2 regions of the Brevibacillus humidisoli genome follow, and region 1 is predicted to be linked to the other one. Evidence: riboswitches for the same ligand, from Rfam matches in the RefSeq annotation. Region 1 holds a riboswitch; the other holds the start of a gene.
The links. A riboswitch is a leader RNA that binds a small molecule or an ion and turns the genes downstream of it on or off. The one in region 1 is predicted to bind thiamine pyrophosphate.
Positions count from the first base shown of each region.

Region 2: linked by a shared signal. The riboswitch ahead of thiC (phosphomethylpyrimidine synthase ThiC) and the one ahead of LOK74_RS19775 (thiamine-binding protein) in region 1 are both predicted to bind thiamine pyrophosphate.

Region 1 covers NZ_CP087263.1:4,052,360-4,060,150, forward strand. The annotation lists gene LOK74_RS19750 (GNAT family N-acetyltransferase) at 1-88, opposite strand, end outside; gene LOK74_RS19755 (carbon starvation CstA family protein) at 584-2,314, shown strand; gene LOK74_RS19760 (hypothetical protein) at 2,372-2,803, shown strand; gene LOK74_RS19765 (cory-CC-star protein) at 2,838-3,071, shown strand; gene LOK74_RS19770 (ArsA family ATPase) at 3,163-4,092, shown strand; TPP riboswitch at 4,155-4,266, shown strand; gene LOK74_RS19775 (thiamine-binding protein) at 4,387-4,674, shown strand; gene LOK74_RS19780 (ABC transporter permease) at 4,739-5,464, shown strand; gene LOK74_RS19785 (ABC transporter substrate-binding protein) at 5,563-6,630, shown strand; gene LOK74_RS19790 (ABC transporter ATP-binding protein) at 6,688-7,476, shown strand; gene LOK74_RS19795 (thiamine diphosphokinase) at 7,585-7,791, shown strand, end outside.
Region 2 covers NZ_CP087263.1:2,296,821-2,304,611, reverse strand. The annotation lists gene LOK74_RS11435 (helix-turn-helix transcriptional regulator) at 140-607, shown strand; gene LOK74_RS11430 (DUF2157 domain-containing protein) at 647-1,909, shown strand; gene LOK74_RS11425 (GDYXXLXY domain-containing protein) at 1,906-2,418, shown strand; TPP riboswitch at 2,480-2,597, shown strand; gene thiC (phosphomethylpyrimidine synthase ThiC) at 2,723-4,507, shown strand; gene LOK74_RS11415 (sensor histidine kinase) at 4,984-6,729, shown strand; gene LOK74_RS11410 (response regulator transcription factor) at 6,729-7,520, shown strand; gene LOK74_RS11405 (extracellular solute-binding protein) at 7,626-7,791, shown strand, end outside.

The DNA.
Region 1 (7,791 bases):
CATCTACGTAGTATCCAGTGAACCCTTTGTTCCAGGCTGTAACCGCTTCTTCCAACGTACACTCTGTCAAACGTTTGATCTGAACCAACCTTCCCACTCCTCTCCATCTTAGGCAAGCACATGCACCTATGTGTTCTCTCACCCACAACCAATATTTTACGTTAAAAATATTTTAATCCTATAAGGCTCTCCTTTCAATCCTTTTCCCGAACCTTCCCACTTCGTTGAACCTCCTTCATTGAGCGTTCTTTCGTCGATCCGTACTGTCGCCTGATGATTCAGTGAGGGGAGGGTGATCCTGACAATGCCGATTTTCGTCGCTATCCTTTGGTTCGGATGAAAGGCTTTTACGGCTTGTTCTTCAGTAAGGCACTGCTTTCTCTCATAGTCTCTGGCTCAACTTCCTGTCCATCTACGAAAAGGACAACATACGATATTTTGTTTGTTCAGCGTATATATAGAAAAAACAGACTATTTGGAAAGGATTTTTCTGCAAATAATCGAATAATTTTGAATGTAAGCGTTTGCCTGAACATTGACCTATGACGCTTGCCCTAAAAAATGCATAAAGGAGGCTTCGTACATGTCAATCGGTATTGCTGTCGTCGGACTGCTCTGCTTTTTCTTCGGTTATCAGTTTTACAGCAAGTTCATCGCCGAGAAAATCTACCGATTGGATCCAACCTTCGTCACCCCTGCCCACCGCTACAAGGACGGTGTGGATTTCGTCCCGACGAAGAAAGAAATCTTGTGGGGGCACCACTTCACATCCATAGCTGGAGCTGCCCCCATACTCGGTCCGGCTATCGCCGTCTACTGGGGATGGCTGCCTGCTTTTCTCTGGGTCGTCCTAGGCACGATCTTCGCAGCAGGTGTGCATGACTTCGGAACCCTGGTCATCTCGGCCCGACACAAAGGCCAGTCAATGGGCACCCTCGCAAACCGCATCATCGGCCAGCGTGCTAAAATGCTCTTCTTATTCATCATTCTCATCCTTGTGCTGATGGTGAATGCGGTGTTTGCCTGGGTGATCGCCAACTTGTTTATCTCTTTCCCCGCTTCTGTCCTGCCGATTTTCATCGAGATCCCGCTTGCCATCTGGATCGGCTATCGCGTCTATCGTTCCGGCGGAAGCTTGCTGCTTCCCTCAGTCATCGCGCTGGTCGTGATGTGGGGCACAGCTGTCGTCGCCAGCTATGTGCCTGCTCTGCAGATCAACTTCGTCGACTACCTGGGCGGTGCCGAAGCGGCAAACGTCTTTATGGGGCTGAACGCCACCGAGACTACCTTTTTGATCTGGATCGTAGTGCTGTTCGTATACTGTTTCTTCGCTTCCAGCCTGCCGGTCTGGACCTTGTTGCAGCCGCGGGACTACATCAACTCGCACCAGTTGATCATCGGGCTGATTGTCCTATACCTGGGCCTGTTGTTCCTGGCTCCTGAGGTCACGGCACCAGTCGTCAACTCCAGTGCCAACGACGTATCCTGGTGGCCTCTCTTGTTTATCACCATCGCCTGCGGTGCGATATCCGGTTTTCACGGACTGGTCTCGTCCGGCACTACGTCCAAGCAGTTGGATAAAGAGACAGACGCCCGCTACGTCGGCTATCTCGGGTCGGTCGGTGAAGGGATTCTCGCTCTGATCTCCGTCATTGCCGTTGCCACTGCTTTCTCCGTAGTCGATTTTTCCAGCAAATACGCCTCTTTTGCCGATGCCAGCAAAAACGGCTTAAGCTCTTTCGTCAATGGCGCAGCCAATCTGGCCAGCGGACTGGCGATTGATCCGACGCTTGGCAAGACGATCGTCGCCGTGGTTGTGGTTAGCTTTGCCGCGACCACTCTGGATAGTTCGGTACGGCTGATGCGCTATATCATTGCAGAAATCGGCAGTGAATACAAGATCAAAGTAATTACCGGCAATCGAACCGCTACAGCGATCGCCGTTCTGGCCAGCGCAGCGTTGGCACTAACACCGGGCGGCGCCAACGGGTTTGGTTCCGGCGGTTATCACCTCTGGCCGTTGTTTGGGACCTCCAACCAGCTGTTAGCCGGCATCTCGCTCTTGATCGTCACGATCTGGCTCAAACGATTGGGCCGCAACTACCTGCCGACGCTGCTGCCGATGTTGTTCATCCTGTTCGTTACGATCTGGGCGATGGCTCAGCAGGTGTTTACCCAGTGGATGGGCCAGGAAGGCAAAATGCTGCTGTTCTTCCTCGGTGCCGTCATCCTCGTCTTCGCCGCCTGGATCGTCCTCGAGGCCGTCCGAGTATTTGCCACTGGAAAAGATTATTCCAAGGACATTCCGGGCTGATCCAGATACGGGAAGGAGCCGCCCATGCGGCTCCTTATCTTTTGGGAGATGGTAGCGATGGAAAAGGTGCATGTGCTGTTTGTACGGGAAGCGGAACAGCAGATGTCCAACAGCGGCTGCTGCGGCCGTCTCTCCGGTGATCTAATCAACCTCTCGGAAGTGACTGGTGAGCGATTGTTCCGCGAACGCCGCCAGATCATGGAGGAGATGGGCCTCCTCTACCGCCGACTGGATGAACAATTCGGGGAGCAAGTGGAGTTGGATGTCATCGATCCACGCAACATCATTCTGTTCGTGGTTGTTTTGTGGCGGCAGTGGCGCAGAAAAAAAGTGCCGCTGTCGCAGATGCTGATGCACTTCAGCCGTGGATTTCATACAAAAGCGATCTTTGTCAACGGCGAACTAGTCGCTGCCGGGGAGATCCCCCGGTATGATCTGATTGCTGACAAAGTTTTGCAAATGCTAACCAGGCAGCGAGAGAGGAAGTGAAGCGATGGAGATCAGAGAACGTTGGAAGACGCTGATGCAGGGTTACGAAGAGCTCTTTTACGTCCGCTACCGCAGAGAGATCAGACGGGAAATCCGCAACGAAGAAGATCTGTTCCTCTTGCTCTGCTTTTCCGAAATGCTCGGATTGCCCAACCCGGTCTCGTACTATACGCTGGAGCTGTATCCAGCCATCTACGAACGTTTCCACGAATGGCATACGCGGATGGGTATGGAGCGCTCACCGCTTGATGACATTCGCTGCTGTTGAATGAGGACAGCGCAACGGGGCAGCGAATCAAGCATCCGTATCCGCCTGCGTCGCTCAGATCAGCACGGTATGCCGGAAAGGGGAATTGGCCGTGAAACACTACCTGCAGAGAAAAGTTGTGTTCTTCGGCGGCAAGGGCGGGGTGGGCAAGACGACCACCTCTTCTGCTTTTGCCCTGCGTGCCGCCGATCATGGAAAAAAAACCTTGCTTGTCTCCACGGACCCCGCCCACAATCTGCGCGACATCTTTGAGCGGCAGGTCGGACAGGAGCCGACGCAGCTGAGAGAGAATCTATGGGCGCTGGAAATCGATCCACACCACGAATCACACCGCTACATCGCATCGGTCAAGGAGAACCTGCGAAAAGTGGTCAGCGTGCAGATGATGAATGAAATCGAGCGGCAGATCGATATCGCCCATGTCTCCCCCGGTGCTGACGAATCGGCTCTGTTTGACCGGATCGTCGAGATCATCCAATGGATTGAGACCGATTTTGACTTGATCGTCTTCGACACCGCCCCGACAGGACATACGCTCAGGTTGTTGTCGCTGCCGGAGTTGATGGGTGCCTGGGTGGACAGTATGCTGTCGCGCCGCCAGAAGGTGATGAGCATGCGGGAGACTTGGCTGGAGGAAGCGGCTCCTGCCGAAGACCCGATCTATGAGATTCTGACCGCCCGCAAGCTGAAGTTCGCTCGCGCTCGAGAAGTGATCCTCAATGCCAAGCTGACCGCCTTTTCGTTCGTACTCACCCCGGAGCGGCTGCCGATTGCCGAGACGACACGGGCATTGCCTGTTTTGCAAAAGTATCAGGTACCCGTCGATACCCTGGTTGTCAACCGGGTGATTCCCGACGAGGCGGACGGCGAGTTTATCCGACGTCGGCGCGAGCAGGAGAGGAAGTACCTGACCGAGATCGAACAGCAATTCAGCCGTTACCGGATCGTCAGGATTCCCATGCTGGAGCAGGATGTGGCCGGATTGGAGGCGCTTGATACCATCGCTGGCCACTTGTTTTGACTTCGCACTCATACAATTTACAAATGCCGCAACCATTGGTATAGTGTCAGTAGACCAACCACATACTCGTTTCGGGGAGCTGGGTGAGCCTGGCTGAGAGGGTACCCGACAGGTACCGACCCGTCAAACCTGATCTGGGTAATGCCAGCGGAGGGAATGAAGCTTACCATTGTAACAACCCAGGTTGTTATTGTGCGAATCCACAGGCTGCCCGCTAATGGCAGCTTTTTTCATTGCTCTTTGGTGGCGCAGCAGCTAGATTGCCGTGTAGGCAAAAGAAAGGAGATCACGCAGATGCCAATCGTGAATGTAGGTTTTCAAGTTCTTCCCAAGGTGGCCGATGGCAGCAGCTATGCGGTCGTCGACAAGGCGATCGAGGTCGTGCAGCGATCTGGTGTGAAATACGAAGTGGGCGCCATGGAGACCGTGATGGAAGGAGAGCTTGACCAACTGCTGGAGATCGTCAAACGGGCCCAGGAAGCCTGCATCGCCGCAGGTGCTTCCGAAGTGATGACCCACATGAAGATCCATTACCGGCCCGAAGGAGTCAGCATGGATGAAAAGCTGGAAAAATACCGGTAAGCGAAGCCTCATAGACGATACCCCGCTTACCCGTTGGGTGTCCATCTTCTTGCCTGGCGGTGTGATGCTGGTACTGTTGATCCTCTGGGAATGGCTGGTGGCCATCACCCGGATTGAAAAGTGGATTCTTCCCAAGCCGTCGCACATCGTACAGTCGCTCTGGGAGTCGCGAGCACTGATCGCTCAGCACAGCGTACAGACCATCTACGAAGCCCTGCTGGGATTGGCCATAGCGATCGTGATCGGAGTCGCGATTGCCGCGATCATCGACAGCTCAGAGTGGCTGCGCAAAGCGTTCTACCCGCTGCTGATCATCTCCCAGACGGTCCCGATTATCGCTGTGGCACCGCTCTTTTTTATCTGGTTCGGCTATGGCATCCTGCCCAAGGTGGTCGTCGTCACTCTAGTCTGCTTTTTTCCAGTGGCGATTAATGTGGCAGACGGGCTGCGGCTCGTCGATCGCGACACCCTGCGGCTGATGGCGTCGATGGGCGCAGGCCGCTGGCAAATCTTCCACATGGTGAAGCTGCCGGCGACACTGCCATTTTTCTTTTCCGGGATGCGTATCGCCGGTACCTACAGTGTGATGGGGGCCGTGATCGGCGAGTGGCTGGGAGCGAGCAAAGGACTGGGCATCTTGATGACCCGCTCGTCACAGTCGTTCCTGACTGACCGGGTGTTTGCGACGATCGTGGTGATCACCCTGCTCAGCCTGGCTATCTTTGCTCTGATCGAGGGAGCCGCCCGCTTGTTGATGCCTTGGCATTATCGGCAGAAGCCTTCACCCTAGCGCCGACCGAAACGAAGCGAAGCAAGGAAAGATCAGAAGGAACCATCTGAATGATGCAACGATTGCATGCAAACGACGAAAGGATAGGAGACAAAAAGATGAACAAGAATGGAAAAGATTTGTTTGCACCGCTGCTGGCACTGGGACTCTCGTTAGCGCTGGTGGTGACCGGCTGTGGCGGCGCGGAGCAATCCGCACCGAAACAAGAGACGACACCAAACCAAGGGGGGACTCCGTCCACAGAAGCTCCAGCAGAACCGCAAAAAGTGACAGTCATGCTGGACTGGCTGCCCAACACCAACCATACCGGTCTCTACGTAGCCAAAGAAAACGGCTATTACGAGGAGCAGGGGCTGGATGTGGAAATCGTACAGCCGGGCGAAGGCAGCACAGCCGACCAACTGGTAGCCGCCGGAAAAGCAGATTTTGGCATCAGTTACCAAGAAGCAGTCACCCAGGCACGGGCAACTGATATCCCGCTCGTTTCCATCGCAGCGGTGATCCAGCACAACACCTCTGCCTTTGCCTCACTGAAGGAGGCTAACATCAGCTCGCCCAAAGATTTCGAAGGAAAACGCTACGGCGGCTGGGGCTCGCCAGTCGAGGAAGCCGTACTGCAAGCGGTGATGGAAAAAGCAGGCGCCGACTTTACCAAAGTAGAAAACGTCACGCTTGGAGTCGCCGACTTCTTTTCTACCATCGGGCGAGATGCCGACTTTGAATGGATTTACTACGGCTGGGACGGTGTCGAAGCGAAGCGAAGCGGCATGGAACTCAATCTGTTGATGCTCAAAGACCTGGACCCTGCGCTCGACTACTACACACCGGTGATCGTCACCAACGAACATCATATCGCCGAGCAACAAGAACTGGTCAAAAAGTTCGTCGCCGCTACTGCCAAAGGGTATCAGTTTGCTATCGAACAGCCGGACCAAGCAGCGGACATGCTGCTCAAAAACGCCCCGGAATTGAATGCGGACTTGGTCAAAGCAAGCCAGGAGTGGCTGAGTGGCAAGTACCAGGACGATGCTGACCAATGGGGCATCCAAAAGCAAGAAGTGTGGGAACGCTATGCCAAATGGATGTTTGAGCGCGACCTGATCCCAAAGATGATCGAAGCGGACAAGGCCTTTACCAACGAGTTTTTGCCTGAGCCGTCCAACTAATAACCAGTGAACCAGAAGAACGATAAAACATCACCCGCATAAAGGAGGGAGCTGCGGATGACCGATGAAAAACTAGCGATACGAGGAATAAGCAAAACGTTCCCTGGCAAAGGGGTTTCTCGTGTCCGAGCACTGCAAGATATCTCCCTGTCGGTCCGACAGGGGGAGTTCGTCAGCCTGATCGGCCCGAGCGGATCAGGGAAAAGCAGCCTGCTGGACATCATCGCCGGTCTCTCGCTTCCCGACGCTGGTGATGTACTGATCGATGGCCGCTCCAAGGCCGGAGAACGCGGCCACGTCAGTTATATGCCGCAGCGGGATGTGCTGTTTCCATGGCGAACCATTCTAGACAATGTGATCGTCCCGCTGCAGATTCAAGGAGTGGAAAAAAAGCAGGCACGAGAAGAAGCGACCCGCCTGCTGCCCGTGTTTGGATTGGAGCAGTTCGCTGCCAGCTACCCGCACATGCTGTCCGGCGGGATGCGGCAGCGCGCCGCTTTTTTGCGTACTTACCTGTGCAAAAAAGAATTGATACTGCTGGATGAGCCGTTCGGCAGTCTGGATGCACTCACCCGGATGCAGATGCAGCAGTGGCTGCTCGGCATCTGGCAGCAGTTCCGCCATTCCGTGTTGCTGGTCACGCATGATGTGGATGAAGCGATCCTCCTCTCCGACCGGATCTATCTCTTATCCGCACGTCCCGGAGAGATCGTCGCCGAAGTGGACGTACCTCTGCCACGGCCGCGGGAGCCGGTGATCACGACCGATCCCGCCTTTTTATCCATCAAATCGAGACTGCTCCAACTGCTGCAGGAAGCAGTCTTTTCCAACGTGGTGGATTCGTAACATGCATTCTTTTCTTTCCTTGGCAGCAACGATTGGTCGCGAAATCACAACCACCGTGGTTTTGACGACTACAAGTTCTTACGAATACAAAAGGAGGAGAAATCTCCGATGATGACACACCGTTATCTCCTCTTTTCCGGAGGCAATCTCGGGGACTGGGCGCTTGACGAAGTGCAGGAGGGTGATGTGCTGGTCGGCGTTGACCGCGGGGCGCTCTTTTTGCTGCAGCACGGTATCGTTCCAGCCTATGCCGTCGGAGATTTCGATTCCGTAAACGAGGCAGAACGAAGCCAGATCGAGCAGCAGGTAGCGAGC
Region 2 (7,791 bases), 1.8 Mb from region 1:
GTTTGCGCAAAAAGTGTAATTTTACACTAAATAAGCATATTGTAAAGCATGTGATAGTAGAAGATGCTTTCCTTGGGGGGGGTTCAAAATCCAGCAAACAGCATCTGCAACTCGTCTCACACAAGTAGAGTTTGACAAAATGGTCTCCGAAAAGCTCAAGTTGATTCGCATTGAAGCTGATCTAACCCAGGACAAGATGGCAGAGATCATCGGCGTTTCCAAAAAAACGCTGGTCCAGGTGGAAAAAGGCAGGAAAACACTCGGCTTCACTGCAGCTGCGCTGGTTGCTGTTCTATTTCGACGGGGCGAGATCATGCACTCGCTGTTTGGCGACGCTACGCTGGATGTGCTTGATCTGGTAGCGACTCGGTCCAACTCCCAAGCCTGGTACAGGACGATGGGAGGAAAAGTGTGGTGGACAGAAGAGCGGCGTGAGGGATCGTACAGCTTGCAAAAACACGTATTTACCGGTCACTACCGGATCATCGACGAGGAACGCTATCTCCACTACTACAGCTTGGATCCAGCGGAGGCGGAGAAGAGATTGGCCGAATTGACCGGAGGTTTACGAAGCGAAAGGGAGCGGGAGGGGAGTGTCGATGAGTAAACATAGCATCATGCTGCAAAAAGCAGAGGGGGAGTGTCGATGAGCAAACGGAAGGTGATTCTGCAGGAAGCAGAGCAGTGGAAACGGGAAGGAATTATTAGCGATGAGCAGTACGAGCAAATCGCCGTGCGCTACCCTGCCCGAGACCGGGCGGGTACGCTGTCGATTATGGGGGGTATTCTGCTAGGGCTGGGCGTGTTGACGTTTATTGCGTCCAATTGGGATGGGATGACTCATCTAACTCGATTGCTGCTCATCCTGCTTTCTTTGGTTGCCGTCTACCTCTTGGGTGATTTCTTGCATCGGAGAGGCAGTGAGAGGCTGGGGACGGCCTTTATCGTGATCGGAGTCGGCATCTACGGTGCGGGATTTTTTCTGATTGGTCAAATGTACCATCTCTCGGGCCATCCGCTCACTCCGTTTTATCTCTGGTTTATCGGGGCGATTACCTTGGCTTGGCACTACCGCTCGCAAACCCTATCCTTGATTTCGCTGTTGATCCTGACGGCAGCTTCGTTCTACGGACTGACGACAGACAGCAGGGAAGGGATCTCTGGGCTCATCTTATACGTGTTGTACGGGGGTGGACTGTTCCCGCTGCTGTGGAAGCTGCGCTCGGTCTGGCTGAGCTCGGCAACTTCCGTCATCTTGTTGGGTACGGCAGTGCTCGACGTGGCCGAATATGGAAATGGATTGCTGGTGCAATTGCCGATCCTTGTCTATCTGTTTGCAGCCGTCCTGATTCCAGAGCGGATGGCGCCTTTTCCATCGTTGTTTCGAGTTGTTGGGTATATCGGGATGACACTGTTTGCGGTCATAGTCATCTTCGGAAGCGGATCTTTACTGCAGATCAACCTGGCAGACACAGTGGGAAGTACAGTCATCCTGTTGGCTGTCCTCGGTTATCTCTTCCTATCGATGAGGCAGCGGACGCTTGATCGAGCGGCCGATATGCTGCCCCACCTGCCGCTGCCAATCTACTATCTCTTGTTTGGCTCTTCTGCAGGATCGACCGATCCGGAGCCAATGCTGGGACTGGATGTGGCGATGATCCTCGCCTTGTATGGCTTGTCCATCGCGATGGTCCTCGGCGGTGAAAAAAGACATGACGTACAGCGAATCAACGCGGGAGCAGTGATGTTTGGCGTGACCAGCTTTGTGGCATACGTGAACTTCGCGTGGGACTTTATGGACAAATCGCTCTTCTTTCTCATCGGCGGCGCGTTTTTGTTGGCCCTTAGCTTCGCTCTGGAACGTCAGCGCAGGAGATGGGTGAAGCAGGCGAGGAGGGATCCGCGATGAGCAAACGGTTCGTATTGTTGGTGCTGCTGCAGGTGCTGATGCTGCTCAGCGTTGTCGGCAAATACTATTGGATCTCGACGAGTGGCCACCCAGTCACGCTCAAGACTGCCCCGGTCGATCCGCGTGATTTGTTCTACGGTGATTACGTCCGGCTCGGATTCGAGATCAGCCGGATCGACTTGCAGTCGGTACAGCATGATCTAGAAGAGCCCCTGTATGACACAGATGTTTACGTCGTACTGGAGCAAAAGGGGAATGTGTGGCATGAAGCGGTAGGCGTATACCGGCATAAACCGCAGCTGGCGCCTGGTCAGATCATGCTGTCCGGCCGAGTTCCTTACTACGATGGTTATATGGGGGAGGAACTGCGGATCGTATATGGGTTTGAACGGTATTACGTACCGGAGAATACCGGCAGAGAGATCGAACAAAGCGTGGAGCAAGGCTGGTATGTCGACCTGCGTGTGTCCGGGAGCGGCGAAGCGGTCATCACCCGACTCCACCGCTAAAAAAAAACATATTGCCTTTTTAGCACGGATAGGATACGGTAATGATATCCAAAAAATCATATACTGCTACTGGGGGAGCCCACCTGAGCTTGGGCTGAGATGTCGGACGCGATGAAGTCCGCGGACCCTTTGGACCTGATCTGGGTAATACCAGCGTAGGAAAGTAGATTTGCCTTGCATCGTAGACAGTGTTGCTCCGTCTTCTTTTGTGAGCTGCCGGTCGGGTCCTGTGACAAAAGGGCCCGGCTTTTTTGTGTACAGCGAGGAAAAAGCGTCCGGTCGGTAGCAAAAAGGAGGCTCATGTATGACAAACAAAGCAGAATCGCAGCAACCACAGGTATCAGGGCTTGCACCTCTTCCTGGCAGCCGCAAGGTGTATGTAACCGGATCAAGGGAAGATATCCGCGTCCCCTTTCGGGAGATCGCTCAGGAGGCAACCATCGATCGCTTTGGCGCCAGCGAGAATCTGCCTGTTCGTGTCTATGACACCAGTGGTCCCTATACCGATCCAATGCAGGCTACAGATATTCAACAAGGGCTGCCTTCCCTGCGGCATCGTTGGATTCTGGAACGTGGGGATGTGGAGAACTACCCTGGACGGCAGAGAAAACCAGAGGATAACGGATATGCTGTAAGCGATGCATCGGTCGCGTCCTTGCCGGTTTCCGAAAGCAGGCAGCCGCTGCGAGCGAGATCGGGCCGTATCGTCACCCAGCTTCATTACGCACGGCAGGGGATCATCACACCTGAGATGGAGTTCGTTGCAATCCGTGAAAACGTGTCGCCGGAGTTCGTCAGAGAGGAAGTGGCCATGGGACGTGCGATCATCCCATGCAACATCAATCACCCGGAGAGCGAACCGATGATCATCGGACGCCATTTCCTAGTCAAGGTGAACGCCAACATCGGCAATTCCGCTGTTACTTCCTCGATTGAGGAGGAAGTGGAGAAGCTGACCTGGGCGATTCGCTGGGGAGCTGATACAGTGATGGACCTGTCCACCGGCAAAAACATCCACACAACCCGAGAGTGGATCCTCCGCAATTCACCCGTGCCGATCGGTACGGTACCGATCTATCAGGCCCTGGAGAAGGTGAATGGAAAAGCGGAGGAGCTAACCTGGGAGGTGTACCGCGACACCCTGATTGAGCAGGCAGAACAGGGGGTCGATTACGTCACCATTCACGCTGGTGTACTGCTTCGCTACATCCCGCTTACGGTGGAGCGGGTGACCGGCATCGTCTCTAGAGGTGGATCGATCATGGCCGCCTGGTGTCTGGCGCATCATCGAGAAAACTTTTTGTATACCCACTTTGAAGAGATTTGTGAAATCTTGAGCGCGTACGATGTCTCCATCTCGCTCGGTGACGGACTGCGTCCCGGCTCGATCGCCGATGCCAATGATGCAGCCCAGTTTGCAGAGTTGGAGACGCTCGGGGAGTTGACGAAGATCGCCTGGAAGCACGATGTCCAGGTAATGATTGAAGGCCCGGGGCATGTGCCGATGCACAAACTGCAAGAAAACATGGATCGCCAGATGGAGATTTGTCAGGAAGCGCCGTTTTATACGCTAGGTCCATTGACGACCGATATCGCACCTGGCTACGATCACATCACGTCTGCGATCGGTGCGGCAATCATCGGCTGGATGGGGACTGCCATGCTTTGCTACGTCACTCCGAAAGAGCACCTCGGCCTGCCTGACAAAGAGGATGTTCGCGAAGGAGTGATTGCCTACAAAATAGCCGCCCATGCCGCAGACTTGGCCAAAGGACACCCTGGAGCGCAGCAGCGTGACGATGCTCTCTCCAAAGCACGGTTTGAATTCCGCTGGCGCGATCAGTTTCATCTCTCCCTCGATCCGGACCGGGCTATGCAGTATCACGACCAAACGCTGCCCGCAGAAGGGGCCAAAACGGCTCATTTCTGCTCGATGTGCGGGCCTAAGTTCTGCAGCATGCGGATCACCCATGACATACGCGAGCGTGCGGCATTACAAGATCCGGCTGCCGAGGCAGCGGAAGTGGAAGCGGGCATGGCCGAGAAGGCAGAAGAGTTCCGCCGCTTGGGCAGCCGACTGTATCGATAAGACAGGTAGCGGGATTGTTATAAGGGCAGTACTCGTTTCTAGCATTGGAAAGGTGGAAAAAAGCGTGGAGCATGGCAAAGAATGATGATCCACGCTTTTTTTCCACAGTACAAATCATTGACTTTCAAGTAAGTACCAACCGATTGGCTCTAGAGGAGACAGTTTTCTTTTATTTGCAAACACTTTGTTTATCCGATAGACAAACTAAGTAGGTGGTGATATGATGGATGTAGTATATCGAGCGGAGCATACATACAGCCAAATCGGGAGGACAACACCACACGCACCTTTTCAGCGTGTTTATGAAAGCGCTTACGGTAGTGAGCGTTGGGACGTGCAATATGTAGACAGCAAGCAGAAAATCGCCTGCTGACAATCGGACATACGAACAATCGGGATGGAACGCAGCGATGATTCCATCCTTTCTTTATCTGATAACGCAGCAAAACCTCCCTGCGAGAAAGGATGAACGGAACGTGAGGGCTGGATTATGGCAATTCAATACGTTGCGCAATCAGATCTTGGTTGTTTTCTTGTTTGCGATGGGGATTGTGTTGTTTCTGGTGGGGATCATGACTTACAACCTCGTGTCCACCCTGTTGAAAAATAACGCTGAAAAGCAAATGCAGCAGACCGCCGTACAGGCGAATGGCAGATTGGAAACGCTTTATCAACAGATTGACACATTGTCCAATCAAGTGGCAACGAATTCCTCTGTACAGCAGGTATTGCTAGAGGAGGCAAACGGTCGTCCATCTGATTTTTACAAACGGCAATCGCTCATGCAGATCGTCCATACATTTCAAGCGTATTCAGATGGCATCCACTCCTTTGAACTCTACCTGCCAGATTACCAGAGATTGCTCCCGTTGGGTGAAGCCCATCTGTCCAAACGAGTGGAGCACAAATGGGTGAAGCAGGCGGACCTGGCAAAAGGGAGAATGGTCTGGGTTGGGACGGATCCCATAAATCCGGGATACTTTCTGGCTATCCGGAGAGTTAGCTTGATGGACCGTTGGTTTTCAAACGGCGGGTATTTACTCATTCGCATCAATCCTGATTATTTCGACTTTGCGGAAACGTCACAAGCAACCGAAGAAAATGAGTATATGGTGCTCGTAGACGATCATTTCATCCCCATTGCTTCCAACTATGATGGGGATATCCGACAAATCTTAACCGACAATCAGCAGGTAGCAACCATAAATGGCAAGCAATTCATTGTAGTGAAACAGAAATCAGCTGTTACTGGCTGGACTTTGGCCATATTGACCCCGATTCGCGCCCTTACGGAAGGTATTACCATCCTGCAAACGGCCATCACTCTCTCAGGTGTAGCAGGTTTCTTCATCTTCCTCGCATTCTCGTATCTGCTCTCGACGATGATTACGCGGCCAATTCTCCATTTGACCAGGACGATGCGGCAGGCAAGACAGGGTGAGCTAAAACCCCAACTAGGCATCTTTTCCACCGTTGAGATCAACGAATTGAACCATACCTACAACCAACTTGTAAAGAACACCAACCACTTGATCCAGGTCGTTTATCAAAAAGAACTGCTTCGCAGCCGCAGTGAGTTAAAAGCCTTGCAAGCACAAATCAATCCCCATTTCCTTTTTAACACACTAGATGCGCTCTACTGGTCGCTGGAGGAAAAGAAAGAGACAGAGCTTGCTGAACATGTGATTGCGATGTCGGAGCTGTTCCGTTACACGATCAGCGATCCGAAGCAGGATGAATGGGTGATGGTAAAAGAAGAACTGGAACACATTGAGCGGTATTTGCAGATTATGAAGATGCGATTTGGGGACCGTCTGAGGTGGCATATATCGGCTTCGTCCGAATGTGAGGAGGTCAGCATTCCAAAACTGCTGATTCAGCCTCTTGTTGAGAATGCGCTGGTACACGGTGTAGGAAATAAGATAGGCCAAGGGTCCGTATCAGTCACTGTTGACCGATCAACCGACTGCTCCAATCTGGTGATTACCGTGAAGGACGATGGGGCAGGGATGGATCAGGATACGCTTGCTGCCATTTACCGGTTATTAGAAAGCGGCGGACTCTCTTCCCTGAAAGGAAGGGGAATGGCGATCGCCAACGTAAACAAAAGGTTGCAGCTCTACTATCAGGAATATCCGTTTGGTGGTCTTTCCATTCGCAGTGAGATAGGAGAAGGGACCAGTGTAACCTTTGAGATTCCGTGCGAGGGAGGAGTGGCATGATGTATTCCAAGACCATTTTAATCGTGGATGATGAACCACGAACAAGGCTGGGATTGCAAACGACACTGGAGGTTTGGGCAGCAGGCAGGTATGACATTTTGAGTACAGCAGGTGGGGATGAGGCACTGGAAGTCCTAAACCAACGGAAGGTTCATCTGCTGCTAACAGACATTCGCATGCCAGAGATGACGGGACTGAAACTGATCGAAGTTTTGCAGCAGAAAGCAGAGAAGCCGGTGATTATCATCATTTCCGCGTATTCCGAGTTTGAATATGCACAACAAGCGATTCGATTAGGTGTCGTCAACTATCTGCTAAAACCCCTCAACAAAGGGAAACTGATTGAAGCGGTGGAGCAAGGCCTGGAGGTAGAGGCAAACCGGGAGAGGGCAGGGATTATCGAAAAAGTGGTCGATGATAGACTGATCGCAATCAAAAAAGAGGATCGTAATTCCCGCTCACCCATCAGAGAAGCGATGCGTTATGTCGACGAGAACCTAAAGAGCCCGTTAAGTTTGCGGGAAGTGGCCGATCATGTGCATCTCAATGCAAGTTATTTTAGTGTGCTGTTCAAAGAACAGACAAATCTGACGTTTGGCGAATACGTGACACGGAGCAGATTGCAGCTCGCAAAAAGCCTGCTGCTAACGACCAAGCTGCCGATTGCAGCGATTGCCGAAGAAGTTGGCTATCAAACGGCAAAATACTTCATCAAACTGTTTAAAGAGTACGAAGGCATCACACCCAATCAGTTTCGAAAGCGTGCAGAAGAGGTAAGAAAGTCGATCTAAAAAAAGTGGAATTTTCTCTAATTATAGTATCCTTACCCCACATTATCCCAGATGCTACACTGAATACAAATCGAGCATCCATCTAAAACGAAATGGGGGGTTTATTTGTTTACCTTTAGGAAAGCGCTTACATCGCTGTTGATTCTTGTGATCATCTCTGTGCTTGCGGTGGCAGGCTGTGCAAGCCCGACTGGTGAGAGCACCAGCAGTCAAAGCAATGGAAATGAGCAAGCATCCAATGCAGTTGAAGACGTAACTGTTACCTTTATGC